Linked DNA regions of Geothrix sp. 21YS21S-2. The protein of the gene in region 1 interacts with the protein of each later gene in a pairwise test. Links are inferred from orthologs where the notes say so. Each region holds a gene or a part of one and is shown on either strand. Other genes may lie near its edges. The genes, in order: cysK and epsC.

Region 1 (10,691 bases):
ATACCTGGACCCGGGAACTGGCCTTCCACCCCCATGTCCACGCGCTGGTCAGCACCGGCGGCCTGAGCCTGGATGGCGGCCGTTTCATCCGGCTCAAGCACCGCTACCTGTTTCCCCTGAAGATGCTGGGCGACGTGTTCCGCGGCAAGGTCCTGGCCGCCCTGGGGGCCGCCCGGGATGGGGGCAAGTTCCCGGAACGTACCGTGGCCGCCTACGCCCAGTTGATCGCACAGGTGAAAGAGAAGCGCTGGATCGCCTACGTCAAGAAGCCGTTCCGCAAGTCCGGCCACGTGCTCCATTACCTCGGGCGCTATACCCACCGGGTGGGCATCGCCAATTCCCGGTTGGTGGATGTCACGGACGACCAGGTGACCTTTCGCACCAAGCACGGCCTCACCGCGACCCTGGAGCCGCCGGAATTCCTCCACCGCCTGGTCCAGCACGTCCTCCCCCCGGGCTTCCGAAAAATCCGCCACGCCGGCCTCTACGCCGCCGCCCAGCCCGGAGGTCTGTTGGACCAGGCCCGGCAGGCCCTGGGCGAGACCAAGGTCAAGGCAACTCCATCCCCGGTGACATGGCTGGAGCAAGAGATGCGCGCCTGCCCTGTCTGCGGCGGCATGCTCCACCGGGTCCGCCTGGATCCCACCGCCCCCCGGGCACCTCCCGAAGTTGACGCCCCATGCTGACCGTCCCCACAACGACCAGGCTTTCTCGCGCCGCAACCTGCCACCACGGTGGGCTGGAGAGGGTCTGCTCATGGACAGGAGCGGAACCATCGCGGCCAGAACAGAGCGTGAAATCGAAGGTCAGGGAGACGATGGCCAAGGCGTTTCCACCATCCTCAGGCGGCCTGCCAAGCTCGATTTGCCCATAGCAGCCCAGTCGCGCCGGCCCCTGCCGCTCCGGGCTTGTTCAAGACCGTAAATCGGGTTGCGCGTCATCGCACCGACCCAGCCGAAGGCCTGGGTTCCGCGAACCCGATTTACTGACTATTAAAGCCCCACAGGGCCTTAAGGGCGTCCTTCATGACGTAGGCCGTCATGAGGGCTTGGTTCGCCTCCAGGAGCGCGTTGAGCCTGGTCTTGCTCTCCCGGTTGGGCAGGTTCTCCCAGTTGCCCAGCAGGAGCCACTTGGCCCCCTTGATGAGTTCCCGGGCGGCCTTGTCGTCCCGGCACCGATTGGCCTCGTTGACCCGGATTCGGTCGAGCACCTGCTTTCCGAAATTGGCCAGGACATGGAACTGGTCCAGGACGATCTCGGCATTGGGGCAGTGTTGGCGGACTTCCGCTTCGAAAGTGGGGGACATGTCCATGGCCACCGCCGCGACCTTGCGGCACCGCCGCTTGCCGAGCCATTCGAAGAAGGGCCTGATATCCGCCTTGCCCCGGCCTTTGCCCACCCAAAGCACTTGGCGGGTTTCGGTATCGGCGAACACCGTGGCGTAGCTCTGCCCCTTATGGAGGGCGAACTCGTCCATCATGAGCAGCCGGACCTTGCCTGGTCTGGCTGGCTCCAGCGTGCGCTCCAGATAGGCCTTGTCGATGTCCTTCACTGTGCCCCAGTGGAGGCCATAATGCTCGGCAACCCGCTTGATGGGCATGACCTTGCACATGCGGGCCACACTCTCGGCCATGCGGTTGGTGACCCGTGCATAGGGTTCCAGCCAGTCCAGGGCCTCCAGCTTGGGTCCGCAGGCAGGGCAGGCCACCCGGACACGCCAGACCACCAACACGGTATCCGCGTCGAACACGGGCAGGTCCCGGATCTCTCGCTGGGACCAGTCGTGCACCGCTGAAACCTTGCGCTGGCAGCCGCTGCAGGTCCGAGGGTGGACACCGAAGCCGAGCAACTCGATCCAGACCTGGGCGCGGGTACCCTTCTCCCCCGGTTCGAACCTTTCCACGGTTCCGACGCGATGCCCTTTCCATCCGCCCAAACGGGCAATAAGCTCCTTGGTAGGCAGCAGCGGCCTCCTCTCATCCTGGTTTCTCGACAACTCCAAGATGCCTGAAGTCCACTGCTGCCGACCTGTTACCCGATGAATCCGGCAATCTCGATCGAAGGGCCTATCGCCGAGGCGCCGAGGAGCCGAGGATCGCCGAGGAATAAAAAGAAGATCTTTTCTCGGCGAACCTCGGCCCCTCGGCGCCTCGGCGATAAGCTTTTCGTTTCAACTTACCTGGATGACGGGCTCAGAACGGCCCCTATCGACCGGACCCGGCCTCCTCGTCAGCACCAAGCTAAAGTGAGTGTGGGTCGGCGCCACCCCTCAAATCCGTGAAGAACCCTTTTTCTACGCCTCGGAGAAGAGCGGGTGGGTGAGGTAGCGCTCGCCGGTGTCGCAAACGACGGCGACCACGGTCTTGCCCGCGCCCAGTTCCCTGGCCACCTTCAGGGCCGTGAAGACGATGGCCCCGGTGCTGATGCCCGTGAAGATCCCCTCCTCGCGGGTGAGGCGGCGGGCGATGGCGATGGCGTCGTCGTAGCCCACGTCCTCCACGCGCTGGAAGGCCTCGCGGTTGAGGATCTTCGGGACGAAGTTGGCGCCCAGGCCCTGGAGCTTGTGGGGGCCGGCCTTGCCCTGGGTGAGGAGCGGGGAGTCCACGGGCTCCACGGCCACCACGAGGGTGCCGGGCTTGCGCTTCGCCAGGATCTCGCCCACGCCGGTGATGGTGCCCCCGGTGCCGATGCCGGCCACGAAGGCGTCCAGCTCGGGCACCTGCTCGAGGATTTCCTCGGCGGTGGTGCGGCGGTGGACCTCGGGGTTGGCGGGGTTGTCGAACTGGCGCACCACCCAGTACTTGGGGTCGGCTGCCGCCAGCTCCTCGGCCTTGTCCACGGCGCCCTTCATGCCCAGGGGGCCGGGGGTCAGGATGAGGTTGGCCCCGTAGGCCTTGAGGATGGCCCGGCGCTCCAGGGTCATGGTCTCGGGCATGATCAGGGTGATGGGGTAGCCCTTGGCGGCGGCCACGAAGGCCAGACCCACGCCGGTGTTGCCGCTGGTGGCCTCGAGGATCTCCTGGCCGGGCTTGAGGGCCCCGGAACGCTCGGCGTCCTCGATCATGCTGAGCGCGATGCGGTCCTTGACGCTGCCGCCGGGGTTGGCGCTCTCGAGCTTGAGGTAGATGGTGGCGCTGCCCTTTTCCGCGATGCGGTTCAGGCGGACCACGGGGGTGTTGCCGATGAGCTGGTAGGCGTAATCCACGCGATTGGGACGGGGCATGGGACTCTCCTTTCGGGGTTGGGGGACCTTCGGAACCCAAGAATGGGGGATCCGGAATTAATTGTCAAGTTTATCCATGGACAATAGGAAGAATTACGTTCTCCCCCTATACTGGGACCTGGAGGCGGGCGATGAAGGTTTCCACCAGGGGGCGGTACGGGCTGCGGATCATGGTCGAGCTGGCCGTGCACCACGGGTCCGGCCCGGTCCTGGTGACCACCATCGCCCAGAACCAGCAGCTCCCGGGCAAGTACATCCACGTGCTGGTGGGGGGCCTGAAGGCCGCGGGCCTGGTGACGGCCGTGCGCGGCCCCAACGGCGGCCTGGAGCTGGCGCGGGAGCCCCGGAGCATCACGCCCCTGGACGTGGTGGAGGCCCTGGAGGGCCGCATCAGCGCAGCCGACTGCACCCTGGACCCCGAGCTGTGCGGGCGCGCCGCGGACTGCGTGACCCGGGACGTGTGGTGCGAACTGGCCGCGGCCATGGAGGCCTCCCTGCGCCGGCACACGCTGGCCGACCTGGCCGAGCGGGTCAAGGCCGGGGGCGGCGCCGCCTACGTGATCTGAGCGGCTGACAGGGCGGCCCCGGGGATGGCACGATACATCCAACCCCCGGAGTCCCCATGGCAGAGCAGGTCTGGAAGCGCAGGATCCTGACTCCGCTGCAGTTCCTTCTCTCCCTGGCGCTGTTCGCCGAGGCGGCCATCGTGCTGGGCCTGGCGGCCTTCCCCGCCATCAAGCTGGTGGTGTGGGCCCAGGGCCTACCGCTCGCCGGCAACCTCCACGTGCTGGCCCTGGGCATCGCCCTGGGGGCGGCCTACTTCGTCTTCGGCATCACCCTCATGGTCCTGCTGCCCATCGCGCGCTGGGTCACCTTCGCCCAGGGCACCCCCGTGGGCACCTTCACGTACGTGTCCTGGGAGGGGTGGCGCTGGGCGAGCTACAACGCCCTGACCCTCTTCCTGCGCTTCTCCTTCGTGAACTGGGTTCGGCTCACGCCCTTCCTCCCCGCGTACCACAGCCTCATGGGCATGAGGATCGGGGCCCGGGTGCAGATCAACACCGCCGTGGTGGCCGACCAGAACCTCATCACCATCGGCGACGACACCGTCATCGGCGGGGACGTCACCCTGGTGGCCCACGTGGCCGAACGGGGCCGCCTCTACGCCGCGCCGGTGGTCATCGGACGGAACGTCACGGTGGGCCTCATGGCCGTCATCTTCCCGGGCTGCGTCATCGGCGACGGAGCGGTCCTCGCGGCGGGGTCGGTGCTGTCCAAGGGGACCCGGGTGGGCGCCGGGGAGATCTGGAGCGGGGTGCCGGCGCGCAAGGTGGGTAGGAGGCACGGGGCCAGGCCCTCCTAGGCTGCGGTGGCCGGCCCTCCCCACGGGTTCGCAACGCTACGCCATGCCGGTGACGAAGGGGAAGACGTTGGCAGGCACCTTCAGGAACCGCGTGGGATGGTTCCCAGGGCGGGAGGGGCCGAAACCCTCTCTGGCCGGGTCGCGAGGAGGCCATTCATGGCGCAACGATCCCAATCCGGACCCGAGGCTACTCGCTCCGCAGCACCGCCCAGGGATCCACCCGCAGCGCCCTAAGCGCCGGCAGCAGGCACGCCGCGAGCCCCACCGCGACCAGCAGGAGGGCCGCGGCGCCTAGCGTGGCCGGGTCCCCGGCCCGCACCCCGTGGATCTGCGACTGGATGAACCGTCCCAGCGCCACGGCCCCCGCGAGGCCGCAGGCGATGCCGGCCCCGATCCAACGCAGGCCCTGGCCCAGCACCAGGCCCAGGATGTCGCGGGCCGTGGCGCCCAGGGCCATGCGGATGCCCAGCTCCCGCCTGCGCATGCCGGTGATGAAGCTCAGGACCGCGTAGATCCCCACCGCTGCCAGCAGCAGGGCCAGGGCCGCGAAGGCGCCCAGCAGCACGCTGCCGGCGCGGGTGGCCTGGCGGTCCTGGTCCACAAGCGAGGCCATGGCGCGCACGGTGCCAAGGGGCAGGTCCGGGTCCACTTCCCGCAGCGCCCCGCGCAGGGCCGGGGCCAGGGCCGCGGGGCCCCGAGCCACCAGGGCGAACGAACCCAGGCTCTGGGACGTGGGGCCGCCCAGGGTGAGAGGGAGGTAGATTTCGGGCTCGGGGTCCCGGGCCAGACCGTTGTGGCGCACGTCGCCGGCCACCCCCACCACGCGCAGCCACTGGCCCCGCTCCAGGGCCACGCGGCGGCCCAGGGGGTCCCCTTCGCCGAAGTGCCTGCGGGCGAAGCGCCGGCTCACCACGGCGCCGTCCCGTTCCCCCTGCTCCAGTTCCCGGCCCCGCAGCAGGGGGATGCCCATGGTGCGGAAGTAGGCGGGGGAGACGTGGTGGGCGATGGCGATGCGGCCCTCCTGGGCGGGCTGGCCCTCCACGTCGTACGAGGTGGTCCAGGTGGAGCCGGCAAAGGGCAGCGTATCGCTGGCGGCGGCGGAGGCCACGCCGGGGATGGCCTCCACCCGGTCCCGCAGGCGCCGGATGAAGGCGGCGCGGTCCTCGAGGGCGGGGTATGCGCGGGCCGGCACGGTGAGCGTGGCCATGACGAGCTGGTCGGGCTGGAAACCGGGGTCCAGGGTGCGCAGGTGGGAGAGGCTGCGCACCATGAGGCCCGCGCCTACCAGGAGCAGGGTGGTGAGGGCCACCTCGGCCGTCACCAGGACGCCCCGGAGGCGGTTGTGCGCCGTGGCGCCGGGCCCGGGGGCCAGGCCCAGCACGAGGGCGGTGGCCACGGACAGCAGCAGGATGAACCCGGCCATGCGGAAGTCCCAGCCGGGGCGGTCCAGGTGGGCCGGCAGGGCCAGGAGCCGCACCAGGCCGGACATGGCGGCCTGGGCCGGCAGCCACCCCGCGAGGCCCCCCAGGAGCCCCAGCAGGGCGCTCTCGGTGAGGGCCTGGCTGCCCAGGTCCCAGGGCGAGGCCCCCAGGGCCGTGCGGATGGCCTGGTCCCGCTGGCGGCGGGCCTTGCGGGCCAGCATGAGGTTCAGGAGGTTGGCGCAGGCCGCCAGCAGCACGAAGGCCACGGCGCCCAGGAGGAAGAGGAGCGTGCCCCGGGCGTCGCGCACCAGCTCGTCCCGCAGGGGGACCACCTGCGCGGAACGCCGGGTGTTGGAGGCGGGATGGGCGACGGCGAGGGCCGCGGCGACGCGTGTCATCTCCGACCGGGCCCCGGCCAGCTTCATGCCCGGCGCCAGGCGCCCCACCACGCCCAGGAAGTGCCACCCGCGCCGTTCCGTCTCCTCGGCGCTGAAGGCCGCGGGCAGGATCAGGTCCAGCCGGTCCCCCATGAAATCGAACCGGAAGCCCCGGGGCATCACCCCCACCACCAGCGCGTCCGATCCGTCCAGGGAGACGCTGCGGCCCACCACGGCCGGATCCCCGCCGAACTGCCGCATCCAGAAGCCGTGGGAGAGGATCACCACCCGGGAGGCCCCCGTGGCGTCCTCCTCGGGCAGGAAGCCCCGCCCCAGGGCCGGAGCCACCCCCACCACCCGGAAGAATGTCCAGGAGGCCCGCAGACCGAAGGCCCGCGCCGGCTCGATGCCCCCGGCGACGTTCACGGAGGTGTTGCACACCGCGGCCAGGGCGTCGAAGCCCCGGGCCTCGCGCCGCCAATCCAGGAAATCCGCGGGGGAGACGGAGGTGATGGAACCGTCGTTGGTGTGGGTCTCCCACACCGCCACGAGGCGCTCCGCGCCCGGATAGTCCAGGGGCCGCAGCAGGGCCCGGTCCACCAGGCCGAAGATGGCGGCGTTGGCGCCGATGCCCAGGGCCAGGATGAGCACGGCCATGGCGGTAAAGCCGGGGGTGCCCGCCAGGGAGCGGAGGGCCCATCTCAGGTTGGTGGCGAGCCGGTTCATGTCACTCCTGACGCAGGGCTTCCGACGGGTTCACCCGGGCGGCGCGCAGCGCCGGCAGGACGCAGGCCAGGAGCGCCGTCGGAACGAGGATGGCCAGGACGCCCAGGTGGATGGCCGGACCCGCCCCGCCCAGGCCGAAGAGCAGCGGCCCCAGGATCCTCCCGGCCTGCCACCCGAACAGGATCCCGAGGCCAAGGCCCAGCCCCACCATCGCGGCGGCGCCCGCCAGGATGCCCCCCACCACCTGGGCGCGGGTCGCGCCCAGGGAAAGGCGGATGCCGATCTCCCGCCGCCGCTGGAGGGTGATCTGCGCCAGGACCCCGTAGAGGCCCACGCCCGAGAGCAGCAGGGCCAGGAGCCCGAACGCGGTGAACAGGATGCCCGCCATGGTGCGCACGGCCATGCTCTCCTTGAGCGCTTCGCGCAGGGGCCGGGGCTCGGGCAGCGCGAGGCCGGGATCCAGGGACCGGAGGACGGCCTTCACCTGGGCGCCGTACCGGGCGGGGTCGCCCTGCACCTTCACCGCCACCACCGGGCCGCCGAAGAGCTCATGGAACTCCGCCGGCAGGTAGACCTGCGGGTCCTCCGGCCGGTCGAGGCGGTTCTCGGCCGTATCCGCCACCACGCCGGCCACCCGCTGGGGGGCGATGCCGTCGGAATACAGAGGGCGGCCCACGGCGTCCTGGCCCGGCCAGAGCTTTTCCGCCAGGCGCCTGCTGATCATGCAGGTGCCGGGGTCCGCCGGGGGGAAGGTTCCTCCCGCGAGGAGGGGGATGCCCATGGCCTTGAAATAGCCCGAGGTGACGACGTGGACCCGCACATAGATCTCCGAGCCCTGGGCCCGTCCGGGATCCGCGGTGACGCTGCCTCCGTTGGTGGCCTTGACGAAGGGGAGGGTGTCGTTGACGCCGGCGCCCCCGACGCCCGGCAGGGCCGACAGGGCGGGTTCCAGGCGCGCCAGGAACGCGCGCTGCGCCGGCAGGTCGTACCGGGAGGGCGGCAGGGGGACGTTCACCGTCAGCACCGGTCCCGCCTCGAAGCCGGGATGCACGCGCTGGAGGTTCACGAGGCTGTGGATCAGGAGTCCGGCTCCGGTGAGCAGCATCACCGACAGGGCGACCTCCGCCACCACCAGGCCCTTGAGCACGCGCCAGTGGCCGCGGGAGTGGCTGGCGCCGTACCCGGCCCGGAGCACCTCCACCAGGCGCGGGCCGCAGGCCATGAACCAGGACAGGAAGGCCAGGGCCAGGCCCGTGGCCAGGACCAGTCCCAGGGCCGCCGCCAGCAGCGCGGGGTAGACCGAGGCGGCCGGCATGGGGAGGAGGTCCTCCAGCAGCCAGCGGAGCCCGCCCTGGATGAAATAGCTCAGCGCGATCCCCGCCGCGCCGCCCGCGGCGGCGAGCATCAGGCTCTCGATCAGGAAGAGGCGCCCCATGCGCCCCCGCCCCGCGCCCAGGGCCTGGCGGATGGCCAGGTCCCGCCCCCGGCCCAGGTCCCGCACCAGTTGGAGCCCGGCGACGTCGAAGCAGGTGATGAGCAGCACCAGCGCCACCGCCCCCTGCAGGAGGAGCAGCACGCGACGGTAGTTGCTCACCGTCTCCTCCAGCAGGCTGGAGGCGCGCAGGTCGAACCGGGGATTCTGCCTGCGGGCCTCCATGCCGGCGGCGGCGGCCCGGACCTGGGCCTGGGCCTGGACGAGGGGAACCCCCGGGTTCAGCCTGCCGATCGCCAGGAAGGTGCCCATGCCGGGACTCCGCGTTCCGAAGGGGGCCGCCTCCGGCACGAACACCTGGGAGTCCGAGATCCGGCGGTGGAACCGGAAGTCCTTCGGCAGCACCCCCACCACCTGCACGGCCTTGCCGTCCAGGTCCAGGGTGCGGCCCAGCACGGCGGGATCGCCGCCGAACCGCGCCATCCAGAAATCGTGCCGGAGCACGCCCACGGTGGCGGGCAGCACCTCCTCGTCGGGGCGGAAGACGACCCGGCCCAGGGCGGCCCGGACGCCCAGGACGTCGAAAAAGCCCGCCGTGACCATCCCCACGTCCACGCGAATCGGCTCGGCCAGCCCCGTCAGGGTGCGGGTCCGCGCGGTGCAGGCCGCCATGGCCTTGAAGCCTCGGCCCGCGGCCTGGAGCGCCAGGAAGTCGGGCATGGTCATGGGTCCGGTCTCACCGGTCTGGAGGTCCGCGGGATCCACCTCCACCAGCCGGCCGCTGTCCGGGAAGGGCAGCGGCCTGAGGAGAAGACGGTCCACGTGGGAGATCACCGCCAGGTTCGCGCCGATGCCCAGGGCCAGGCAGCCGGTCGCGGCGGCCAGGAAGCCCGGAGCGCGGAGAAGGCTCCGGACCGCCTGGCGGATGTCGATGAGAAGACCTGTCATGACGCTGCTCCGGGGAATCCGGTCCAGGTCAGCCAAATGGGTGCCAAAAACAAACCCCTTTATTCCTACCTTTTGGATTCAACACCCGGGGACGCGGCGTCCCGGAATCGGGATCCGGCGTCCCACCCCCGCACATCCGTTCCCCTCCGGGGCGGGACGGATGGCGCGGGTGCCCACCAGCTCCACCGGAATCTCGAGGGGGAGGCTCCGGTCAGGCATGGAGGGGAGGTCCGGCGCGACGGGGAAAAGCCCCGGGGAGGGAGACTCCACGGGGCTTTCGATCTGGGGCGGATGACCGGACTTGAACCGGCGACACCTGGAATCACAATCCAGTACTCTAACCAACTGAGCTACATCCGCCGTTGGATCTATCAGAATATCCGCAACGTGCCCCCCTGGGAAGCGCCATCTCGGGTCCCGGCGGCGAGGAGCTAAACCCGCGCCTTTTTTCCTCGTCTATACTAGATGGCGTATGAGGTTCACGACGCGGAACTTATTGATCTTTTACATCATATAGCAACCAGACCCATCACCTGGCCCGGGTCGGGCAACTCTCACGAGGGAATACCTATGAAACGTCAGATCAAGCAACTCTTCATGCTTTCCGCCTTCGCGGGCGTCTGCATGGCCGTGGGCATGGGGCTCAGCTACCGCTGGGTCGCCAGGGCCCAGGAGGAGCAGCCCGTCACCGTCGACGCCAAGGGCCTCGACCGCCTCCCGCCCATCGCGGACGTGGCGGAGAAGCTCAATCCCACGGTGGTGGCCATCACCAACACCAGCTTCGTCAAGAACCGGGGCCGCTTCGAGGGCGAGTCCCCCTTCGGCGACGACTTCTTCAACTGGTTCTTCGGGCCCCAGCGGCCCGGCACCCGCAAGCCCCAGGAGGAGGAGCAGCGGGTCCAGGCCGGCGGCAGCGGCGTGGTCATCTCCCCCGACGGCAAGATCCTCACCAACAACCACGTCATCGACGGCGTGCGGGGCGGGGACAGCACCATCGAGGTGAAGATGGCCGACGGCCGCACCTTCAAGGCCACGATCCTGGGCAAGGACAAGGAGCTGGACATCGCGCTGATCAAGATCGACGCCAAGCACCTGCCCTACGCCAAGCTGGGCGACAGCGACGCCATGCGCATCGGCGAGTGGGTGGTGGCCATCGGCAACCCCCTGGGCCTCGAGCACACCGTCACCCAGGGCATCGTCT
Region 2 (10,655 bases), 2.3 Mb from region 1 along the record:
CCCCAGGTCCGCGAGGGCCGCGAGGTCCTCGGTGGTGAGGGGGTCGGCCACGAGCCGGCCGGCAAAGGCCTCCTTGTTCCAGATGGCCAGGTGGTCCATCTGGCCGAGGATGGCCACTTCGCCCACGAGGCTCGCGGCCTCGCGGAGGGTGGGCGGGATGACGAAGCGCCCCTGGGCGTCGGGCTCCACTTCGGAGCCGTAGTACGCCGTCACTTCCAGGAACCGCCGCTTGGCGGGGTTGGTGCCGGGCACCGACGCCAGCCTGGCTTCGATGGCCTCCCACACGGGCAGGGGGTAGAGCCGGGCCCCCTTGCCGTCCAGGGAGGTGAGGTACGCGCGCAGGCCGGGCTCGCCTTCGCTCTTGGCGAAGACGTCCAGGTCGGCCTTGAAGGTGGTGGGCAGCTTGAGACGGCCCTTTTCGTCCACGGTGGCCGGTGCATTTCCGCGAAGTCGCAGCACCGGTGTCGCCTTTCAACAACATTCAAAGATTGCAGGGGAGAGGGATGGAATGCCACAAATTGCCACTTCAACCCAATTTGTTCCGTTTAATTCCACTCCCAAGTTTAGAAATGGTTTGTTATGGAACAAGCCGGAAGTAAAACGAAAATACCGGGGCGACTCTCGTGGAATCCGAAAGAAACCCCCTGTTTATTACGCTTTTTGGGCAAAGGGCCCCAGGCCCCGGCGAAAATTCGGCGAGCAGACCTAGCCTGGCCCTGAATAATTTCCTTCGGGAATGCGAAATGCGGCTCGAAAAACAGACGGTCGCTCTGCCAAGCGACCATGGACCTCCGGGTCCTCCGGCAGACCGGGAGGGAGGCGCCTGAAGGAGGAAGCCCTCAGGCGCGGCCCACCCTGCCACGGCCCGACCCATTGGGTTGCCGGGGCGCGGCCCCTCCGCCTGGATCGCTCCTTGAGAGGGGTGACGCCTTCGACGAGTCTGCCGGGTCGAGGTGCGGGGATGCTGTGACCCAGCGCCTCTGCGGGATCCCTGCGGCCCGGCGTCTGATCCATTCCCGAGAGGATTCCGGACGGATGGGCAGTGGACCCCATTGCCGGATTCCCTTGAAAAAGCTGAAACGCTGGGGCGCTGAGGTCTCGCAGAGGCGCCGGGAACGGACAAGGAGGGGAGGTCGAGGCCGGGGGTTTTCCACAAGGGCCTGGCCTTCCTCCCCTTCGCATGGACGGAGGGTCACCGCGCAGGGGGCCGGTTCAAACGATGCGCGCGGGCGCCCCCACCGCCGTCCTGCCCGGGGGCACGGAGGTGAGGACCACGGCCTGGGCCCCGATCCGGGCCCCGTCACCGAGGGTCACGGGGCCGAGCACCTTCGCCCCCGCCCCCACCATGACCCCATTCCCCAGCCGGGGATGGCGGCGGCCGGGCCTGGCATCCACACCTCCCAGGGTCACGCCGTGGTACAGCAGGACATCCTCTCCGACGATGGCCGTCTCGCCGATGACGACGCCCATGCCGTGGTCGATGAACAGCCCGCGCCCGATCACGGCGCCGGGGTGGATCTCGATGCCCGTCAGGAAGCGCGCCGCCTGGCTCAGGAGCCGGGGCACGAAGGGCAGTCCCAGCCGGTGCAGGGGGTGGGCGACGCGGTGGAGCAGCATGGCCCAGAAGGAGGCGTAGAGGACGATCTCCAGGGCCTTCAGGGCGCCGCCCCGCAGCGCGGGGTCCCGGCGCCAGATGGCCGCGGCGTCGGAGAAGAAGTACGGCAGCCTGCGCAGGGCCGTTGCTTCGGCCCGGGACGGGAGTTCACAGCATGCGGCGGCGTGGGTCATGGCAAGCTCCTTATTCGATTTTCATTCCCTTGCGGGCCCCCACGGCCCAGATGGCCAGAGCGACGGACGCCGTGGAGAAGGCCGCGCCCAGCAGCAAGGTGACGGGCTCCGGCCCGCCGGTCCCCAGGAAGAGCCCCCTGCCCTGCCCCACCAGGGCGGCCAGCGGGTTGTACCGGGCGATAAGGTCCAGCCAGGGGGAGGTGCCGGCGGCCTGGAACACGCCCGCCAGGAACATGGCCGGCGTCAGGACGAGGGCAACGAGGAAGTTGGTCTTCTCGAAGGAATCCAGGAAAAGGCCTGCCACGATGCCGCCGGAGGCGGCCACGAAGGCGGTGGAGGCCAGGAAGGCCCAGAAGAGGGCCGCGTGCTGCAGGTGGTAGCCCGCGAACAGGCCCGCCGCGGCGAAGGTCATGACGCCCACCAGGAAGCCCCGCAGGGCTCCGGCCAGGGCGAAGGAGGCGAACTTCGAAGCGGTGGAAAGCGGGTACTGGCTCAGGTCCTGGAGGGTGTTCTGGTACTTCATGGCCACCAGGGAGAACAGGGGATTCTGGAAGGCCGACAGGAAGGTCCCCATGAGCACGAGCCCCGGCACCAGGAACCGGAGGTAGGGCCCGCCCCCGGGGCCGCTGCTCCGCGAGGCCATGAGTCCGCCGAAGATGCTGAGGAACAGCAGGTTGGAAAGGAACGGGGCGAAAAGGGTCTGCACGGCCAGCTTCAGGTAGCGCATCACCTCCCGCAGGAAGAGGGTCCGGAACGCGATCCAGGGGCTAAACAAGGGCGGCCTCCTTCCGGGTGAGCTTCATGAAGACGTCCTCCAGCCGGGGCCGCAGGATCTGGAAGGAGTCCACCAGCGGCGAGGCCTCCGCGAGGGCCGCCAGCACCGGCTCCCGGGCGGACCTGGGGAACACCACCCGCAGGCCGGCGCCGGCCTCGGCCGCCATGCCCCGGCCTTCGAACAGGCTCCGGACCTGGGACTCCGCCTCCGTGCGCATGTCGAGGGTGAGGAAGTCACCGGCCATGCCCAGGAAGGCCTCCCGGGCCTCGTCGGCCACGATCCGGCCCTCGTCCAGCACCACGATCCGGCCGCAGAGCTCCTCGGCCTCCTCCAGGTAGTGGGTGGTGAGCAGGATGGTCAGGCCTTCCGCGTTCAGTTCGCGCAGGAAGCCGTACAGGTCGTGCCGGAGGTTCAGGTCCACCCCGGCGGTGGGCTCGTCCAGGAGGAGGAGGCGCGGACGGTGCACCAGGGCCCGGGCGATCATGAGGCGCCGCTGCATGCCCCCCGAGAGGCTCCGCACCTTTTCCTTGCGTTTGGATGCCAGGGAAAGGCGCTCCAGCAGGAAATCCAGCCGGGCCGGGTCGGCCCGCAGGCCGTAGAAGCCCATTTCCATGCGCAGGATCTCCTCGACCGTGAAGACGTAGTCGAAGCGGATCTCCTGGGGCACGATGCCGATGAGGGTGCGCAGCGCGGGGTCGGAGGCGGCCAGGAGCCTGCCCGCGACCCGGACGGTGCCGCGGTCCTGCTCGCAGCGCCCGGAGAGGATGTTGATGAGCGTCGATTTGCCCGCGCCGTTGGGCCCCAGGAGGGCCAGGAAGGCGCCGGGCTCCACGCCCAGGTCCACGGCGTCCAGGGCAGGCCTGGGGGCGCCGCGGTAGGTCTTGGTGAGGCCTTCGAGGGTCAGCATGGTCACAGCTCCAGGAGGTCCAGGACGTGCCGCTCCACGCGGCGGTTCTCGCCCTCGAACGGGAAGTCGTGGATGTGCAGGGCCGGGTTGAAGTTCAGCTCGATGACGCCGTAGGTGGCGGCGGAAGGTTCGCGCTCCACGTCCTCGATCAGCATGTCCACCCCGCAGATGCGGGCCCCCACGGCCGCGGCCGCGGCCACGGCCAGTTCTGAGTAGCCGGGATGGATCCGGTCCGTGAAGTCCAGGCTGTCGCCGCCGGTGCTGATGTTGGAATTGGGCCGGAGCTCGACTTCGCGTCCCGCTTCCGGCACGGACGCGAACGTGAGCCCGGCGAGGCGCAGGTGCGCCGCCTCCTCGGGGCCCGTGCGGAGCTTCTCCAGGGGACTCCGGTAGCCCTTGCCGCGCAGGGGGTCCTCGTTCTTTTCCGCGATCAGTTCCGCGACGGAATGCCGGCCGTCGCCCAGGACCCGCGCCGGCACGCGGTGCAGGATGGCCCGCACCGCGTCCCCGATCACCAGGAAGCGGAATTCCCGCCCCGGGATCAGCTCCTCCACGAGGATCGTGCCGTCGGCCGCCAGGGCCGTCTCCACCGCCTTCAGGTATTCGGCTTCGGACACGGGCGCCGGCAGCATGGAGACGCCGATCCCGAAGTTGGTGGTGTTGGGCTTCACCACCGTGCCCCGGGACCGCCACCGCGGGAAGTCGGCCCCGGCGGCCTCCAGGCTGGCGTAGTCCCCGCCTTCCGGAACCCGGATCCCCGCCTCGGCGAGAAGGAGCTTGGTGACCTTCTTGTTCTCCATGATCAGCGGACTCACGTAGGTGTCCGCCGAGGTGCGGGTGGCCTGGCGGAGGTACTCCACCCGCCCCGCGCCCCGGATGCGGATGAAATTGGACGGCGCGTCCAGCACCTCCACCGCGTGGCCCCGCGCCTGGGCCTCCCTGATCACGAGCTGGGTGGAGAGTTCCAGTTCCTCATACCCCGGCGTAGTCCAGTGCATGGCTCACTCCTTTCGGAAATTGATTCGCGATGTGCAGGCCGAAGGCCGTCCAGTCCATCCCCGAGGCCTCGAACAGCGCCGCGAGCCGGGCCGAGGGCAGAAGGGAGGGCCTGGCCACCCGGGCCCGGTAGCCGTCCAGGGCCCGGAGGTGGCGGCCCCCGGGCTCCAGGCCGTCCAGCGCCAGGGCCCAGCGTTCGAGTTCATCCAGGCGGGTTCCCAGGCCCCCCGCGAGGGCCGGGTCCAGGGCGCGGGGATCCATGCGCGCAGCCCGGGCGGCCCGGTCCAGGTCCTCCCCCAGCACGGCCGTGGGCCGGGGCTCCGTGGGCCGCGCCAGGCCGTCCAGGATGAAGAGGTGCATCAGCCGGAGGCCGTCCTCCGAAACGCCCGTGGGCGTGAAGGGATCCACGTCCAGGAACCGCAGCTCCAGGTAGCCGGCCCCCCGGCGGGACAGGGCCTGGAGCCCCGACTCCCCGGCCCGGGCCGCCTGGCGCAGGCGGATGGGCGCGTAGAATTCCTTCTCCGTCTGGAAGACGTTGCCGTTGAGCTGCAGGACCCGCCCGTCCCGCACCAGGCCCAGGGCCGTGAATTCCGGGGAGACGGTCCCCAGGCCCCGGCGGATCCCGTCGAGGTAGGCCTTGGTGGACGTGAGGTCCAGGAACGGCAGGAACCCGGCCCGGGCGTAGCCGCGCGGTCCGTTGCGGTGGGAGACGGCCAGGGGTCCGCCCTCGGCCGTCACCGGGGAGGCCCCGAAGAGGATGGAGAACCAGGCCAGGTCCCCGTACAGGTTCCGGGCCAGCCGGAGCTGGAAGCTGTCCTCGCCTGCGCCCAGCGGGGTGTGCCCGGCGAGCCAGCCTTCCATGGCCGGACCGAAGGACGTGTTGAGATGCACCCCGCTGATCATCTGCCGCGCCTTGCCGTGGCGCAGGGCCAGCCCTTGGCGATACAGGACGGCCCGCCGGCCCAGGGCGGCCACGGGGATGCCGGCGTCCTCCGGGAGCCGCGGTGGCATGCTGAAGGGCCAGAGGCGCTCTGGATGGACCGCCGCCCGGGCCTCCCGGGTCAGGCCTTCCAGCTCCCCCATCACCCGGCCGATGGACGGGAGCGGGTCCGTGACGATCTCCAGCATGGTTTCGGCGAAGTCCCGGGTGAACGGGCCCGGCCGGAGGGCCGCGGGGTGGGGCTCCGGGCTGAGCTGGCCATCGGGAAGCATGCGGTGGGTCTCCCGTTCCACACCCCAGCGGAAGTCCAGGAAGGGCATTTCCTCGTGTCGGGTCATGGCGAAGGTCTCCACGGACAAATATGTCAACTTTTTTTGACATGTCAAGAAAAGTTGAAATGACCCCGTTCCGACCTATGATTCTAGGCATGGACGAACTCGTCACCATCGCGGCTGCCCTGGGGGACCCCCTCCGGCTCAAGGTCCTGGACCTGCTGGCCGCGGGCCGCTCCAGGCCCTGCTGCTCACCCGAGCACCCGGACGCCCCCGTGTGGGTGTGCGCCTGCGACCTCGCGGCCGAACTGGGCGGGCTGGCGCATTCCAAGCTGGCGTACCATCTCGGCCAGCTCCGGGCCGCCGGCCTTGTCCGGGAGCAGCGCAAGGGCAAGTGGGTCTATTACGCCATCAACGAGGACGCGCTCGCGGCCTTCACCCGGAACCTGTTCACCCGGTGGGGCGCGGACCGGGCCAAGGCCGGTCCGGGCGGGGAAGAAGGATGTCCGGCCGCGGGTTGCCGTCCGGCTCTGGAAACCTGATCAGGAACCTGTCGACACTGCCCAATTAAGCCGGGAAGACCCCGAGCGCATTAGTAATGGCCTAACCTGAATGAGTAATTGGGTTGTACAAATATTGGCAAGGTCGAAAACCAGAGTTTGCATCCTGGAGCAACCATACCGAGACGTTTCCTGACCGACACCATGTTGGAGAAACTCCCATCATCAGGATACGTACCGAAATATTCTGAAATACTTCCGTCACGACGAATGGTCGGGAACGGTAGGATCCAAAGGCGTTGTTCCAGGATAGTGCGCCAAAACCGTTCGATGCGGCGGTTTCCAGGGAACTTAAATGGGCTAGGTTGGCGGGCGGCTTGAACCCTTGCCCACAACCCACCATGCAATGGGTGTTTGTTGTCGTTATTTGTGAAAATACTAAACGCAAGGCGCAGATAAGCAGAAGGGCAGCCAACCCAGTCCACCTAATGCAAGGTTTGCGCTCGGGTCCGACTGGTAGTATTGGGATTCCTCTCCCTTGGGGTGGACCGTCAGGCAAGTGGAACCTTTCAAACAACTTATCAAACTCATCCAAGATGGCCCCGGGATCAAAGAGGGGGATCAATTACCCAAGCCTCCAGAGAGCCCAGTAGCATTCGGACATAAGGGATTCCAACAGAGCCGGCCAAGTGCCCACGGGGATCAATCGGGATCAATTGGGATCAATCGGGATCAATTGGGATCAATTGGGATCAATCGGGATCAATCGGAACCCCTTGGGGAGCATCCGCCTTGTACCTACGCCATCACCTAGGGCCGGCAAGCTGATAAGTGGCGCCCCGGGTTTTCCCATCCCTCTGCAGGCGGCCCGATTCAACCAGGCGCGCCAAAAGCTTTCGGGCTTGGTTCGGGCTGAGACCACATAGCTCCATCACATCGGCACGGCGAAGGATGCCCTGGGTCTCCACCAGCTTTAGTACCATCTCCTCATGCCGGATTGGCTCGATCCCCGACTGACGGACGTAGGCGGCGCTCTGCCCGGAATTCCTGTAGAGCCGCGAGCTCAGTGTGTAGATCCGGTGGGTGGTGCCATGGGCCTCGACCAGGCCGTTCTCCACCAGGCGCTCCAAAACCGGTCTGGCGCTCGCTTCTGCCCGCTGCATGGCCCTGGCCAAATCCGCCGTTCCACGCCTCCGGTCCCGTTTCAGGGTGGCCAGGACGATCAGCGCCTCCAGGGGCAGGAGCGCGCCCAGGCGCTTCTCCTCCGTCAAGACGTTCTCCAGGAAAGCCAGATCCGCCTTTCCGCCGAACAGTTTCACGACGACGGCTGTGGCCCCAGTGGCTGAGTAGTCCGGCGCCGGCCGCCCGAAGCGGAGCAGCCCCTCGAAGATCAGGTCCACCCCCCGGCCTGTCCGCTCAGCAATACCGATCCGCTTGATGGCATCAGCTAAGCAGGGGTTGCGCGGGGTGGGGCGGACGGTGAGGATGTTGTCCGGGTTCACACCCGCAGGAAACCCGCCCGGGTTGCTGATGGTGATGCCGTCGTTTTCCCAGACGAAATGGACGGTACCGAGGCGGGTGAAATCACGATGGATCAAGGCATTCACCAGGGCTTCCCGGAAGCCGCGCCGGTCGAAGTTGGGCACGGGCACCCGGAACAGGCCGGAATTCAATTCCTGCTCCTCATAGCGCAGGGCGAATTGTTCGTCCAGGTATTGGAAGGTCTTAAGTAGGGGCCAGCGCATGAATGCGTTCACCCGAACGTCGGTTCCATCGAGGACCTGGAAGGCCGCCTCATGGGTGGACAGGTGGGCCTTGAGGGCCCTCTCCCGGCCCAGGATCAGGAGGCCGGCCACCGTAGGGACCTGCCTTCCTCCTTGGGCCACCGTCAGGTTCAAGGCCTCGTCCAGGGCCTGGTCGTCCAGGTTGAGCAAGGCTGCGTCCCCCCGGAACAGCTCGATCATGTTGCGCAGGCGCACCCGTTCGAGGGGATCAAGGTCGTCCGCGGAGGCGGTCTCCACCGGCAGGGCGGAGAAGTCCAGGATCCCCAGGTCGCCCTGGCGGGTGAGGTAGTCGCCGGGGTACATAGGCGCATTCTCTGGCTTGCCGTCCGACCGGAGTTGCCGGCGAACGACGAGCCCGCCAGCGGTGGCGACGATGCGCATGGCCTTCGAGACGGTGATCCTGGCGACCTTCACCGGCCCCTGCTCGATAAGCTCGGTCTGGACCGCCAGTGGCGGCCGGGTCAGGCTGGCCACCATGCCTGGAAGTCCACCAAGCCCGAGGTGATTGGCGTGGAGGCCGGTGGGCGACCCGTCGTCCTCGACCCCCAGGAACACCTCGCCACCCTCGGCATTGGCCATGCCGACCAGGGCCTCCACCAGCTCGTGGTCGGGCAAACCCTTCCGGTCGGACTTGAACTCGACGGTCAGGGTTTCACTGGAGGGAATCAGGGTCACGGAATGCCTCAGTCCATTGTAGCCATTTGCACCCAAATGGTTCTGGGCCCCCGGAGAGATTCACCCCTTCAGAATTGTGGTAAAAACTGTCCGTTTATAATGTGCGCACGGAATAACTTCCGCCTGAGCGCGGCGGAATAGGTCGACCGAGGCTCTCACACCGCCTCAAGCAGCCAACTGGTTTTACAACCCGCTTTGAGAAAACGGCACGCAGCTTGGCGGCCAGGTTGCCATGGCCTGCATCTTGGTCTGGTTGAAGGTCTGATCGGCCTGTCCAGGGTGGGTCGGGCGACCCCTCGGAAGGAAGGAACAGAACGTTGGGCTTGCCCGGTGCCTCGGGGCCGCTCGCGGCCAGTCCCATAATTGAACCGAACAGCCTTGTCCTGACGGCACGGATTGGAAAGGCCCCGACCGCATAAACATGACAAACGCGTTCTAGTTCCGCGGCTTCAAGACACAGGGGCAGGCCCCGTAGAGGAGGGCCGCGGGATCGGTGGCCAGGGGCAGCCCCGCATCATCCCAGGCGAGCATGCCCCCGTTGAGGCAGGCGATGCGCTCGATCCCGGCCGCCCGCAGGGTGGCCGCCGCGGCCTTGGTGTAGACGCCCGAGGAATCCGCCAGGATCAGCAGGCGGTCCCGGGGGATCCCGGCGAGGTGGCCGGCCAGGTCGGAATGGCAGATGTGAATCTGCTCGGGGACGTCGAAGGCCTTCATGGCCACCAGCTCATCCATGCGCAGGTCCACCAGGAGGGCCCCCCGCCGGAGTGCCTCCAGGGCTTCCCCGGGCGCCAGGAACCGAAGGCCCTGGATGACCCTTCCCGCCTGGGCGGCTTCCTTCGGATCCGGGGTTTCCATACCTCGATTCTACCGTTACCCGATTCCGGCCACCCTACCCTATCCTGGGTCCATGCGCGAAGTTCCATCCTGGACGTGCCGGCGGGCTTTCAACGGCGCCCTGCTGCTGTTGACCCTGCTGTTCGCCGGGTGTCACCGCTCCAGGCCCGAGGAGCCCCCCACCATCGCCGCGGCGGCGGACCTCCAGTTCGCCCTGGAGGAGATCGCGGACCGGTTCCGGCGCGACACCGGGCGGACCGTCCGCTTGTCCTTCGGGAGCTCAGGCAATGCCGCCCGGCAGATCGAACAGGGAGCCCCGTTCCAGCTTTTCCTCTCCGCGGACGAGGCCTTCGTCCGGCTTCTGGCCCAGTCCGGCCGGACGCTCGACGAGGGCACGCTCTATGCGACCGGGCGGATCGGGATCTTCGTGCCGGCGGGCTCGCCCCTCAAGGCGGACGGGACCCTCCAGGACCTGCGGGCCGCGCTGGAGGGGGCCCGGGTTCAATCCTTCGCCATCGCCAATCCCCAGCACGCCCCCTACGGGAAACGGGCCCAGGAGGCGCTGGAGAAGGCCGGGCTCTGGACCGCCATCCGGCCCAGGCTCGTCCTGGGCGAGAATGTCGTCCAGGCGGCCCAGTTCGCCGTGTCCGGCAACGCCCAGGGCAGCATCATCGCGTACTCCCTGGCCAGCTCCCCGGCCTTCGCCGGCAAGGGCCGGTTCGACCTCATCCCTGAATCCTTCCACCAGCCCCTGCGACAGCGCATGGTGCTCCTCCGGGGGGCGGGGGCCACCGCGCGCGCCTTCCATGCGTACCTCCAGCAACCGGGGGCCCGCGCCATCCTGCGGCGCTACGGCTTCCTGCTGCCCGGCGAGCGGGGTTGACCATGGACTGGACCGCCCTGGGGCTCTCTCTGCGACTGGCGGCCTGGACCGTGGCCCTCCTGCTGCCCGTGGGCGTGCTCCTGGGGCGGTTCCTCGCCCGGGCCCGCTTCCGCGGCAGGAGCCTCGTGGAGGCGGCCGTGGCCCTGCCCCTGGTGCTGCCACCGACGGTGCTGGGCTACTACCTGCTGGTGTCCTTCGGCGCCAGGAGCCCCCTGGGCTCGCTCTACGCCTCGCTGGCCGGCAGGACCCTGGCGTTCTCCTTCGAGGGCCTCCTGCTGGCTTCGGTGCTCTTCAACCTGCC

What was found.
Region 2: the proteins of cysK (region 1) and epsC interact in binary tests that used the Escherichia coli proteins (3 or more experiments, as listed by UniProt). The link is inferred for Geothrix sp. 21YS21S-2 from one-to-one orthologs.

Annotation. Positions count from the first base shown.
Region 1 is NZ_CP132910.1:3,662,924-3,673,614, reverse strand. The notes cover bases 1,259-4,049. They hold cysK (cysteine synthase A), read right to left. Parts: upstream 3,224-4,049; coding sequence 2,294-3,223; downstream 1,259-2,293. Other genes in these bases: RAH40_RS16185 (DapH/DapD/GlmU-related protein), read left to right, coding at 3,846-4,049; RAH40_RS16190 (Rrf2 family transcriptional regulator), read left to right, coding at 3,355-3,789; RAH40_RS16200 (ISL3 family transposase), read right to left, coding at 1,259-1,903. In the rest of the region: RAH40_RS16205 (IS91 family transposase), read left to right, coding at 1-686; more of RAH40_RS16200, read right to left, coding at 983-1,258; more of RAH40_RS16185, read left to right, coding at 4,050-4,586; RAH40_RS16180 (ABC transporter permease), read right to left, coding at 4,774-7,110; RAH40_RS16175 (ADOP family duplicated permease), read right to left, coding at 7,112-9,490; RAH40_RS16165 (Do family serine endopeptidase), read left to right, coding at 10,061-10,691.
Region 2 is NZ_CP132910.1:1,367,170-1,377,824, forward strand. Bases 1-2,755 are described here. They hold epsC (serine O-acetyltransferase EpsC), read right to left. Parts: upstream 1,789-2,755; coding sequence 1,213-1,788; downstream 1-1,212. Other genes in these bases: RAH40_RS06175 (division/cell wall cluster transcriptional repressor MraZ), read right to left, coding at 1-459; RAH40_RS06185 (ABC transporter permease), read right to left, coding at 1,799-2,563; RAH40_RS06190 (ABC transporter ATP-binding protein), read right to left, coding at 2,556-2,755. In the rest of the region: more of RAH40_RS06190, read right to left, coding at 2,756-3,470; gshAB (bifunctional glutamate--cysteine ligase GshA/glutathione synthetase GshB), read right to left, coding at 3,473-4,468; RAH40_RS06200 (hypothetical protein), read right to left, coding at 4,443-5,744; RAH40_RS06205 (helix-turn-helix transcriptional regulator), read left to right, coding at 5,834-6,220; RAH40_RS06210 (ATP-binding protein), read right to left, coding at 6,985-8,637; RAH40_RS06215 (rhodanese-like domain-containing protein), read right to left, coding at 9,073-9,492; modA (molybdate ABC transporter substrate-binding protein), read left to right, coding at 9,545-10,354; modB (molybdate ABC transporter permease subunit), read left to right, coding at 10,357-10,655.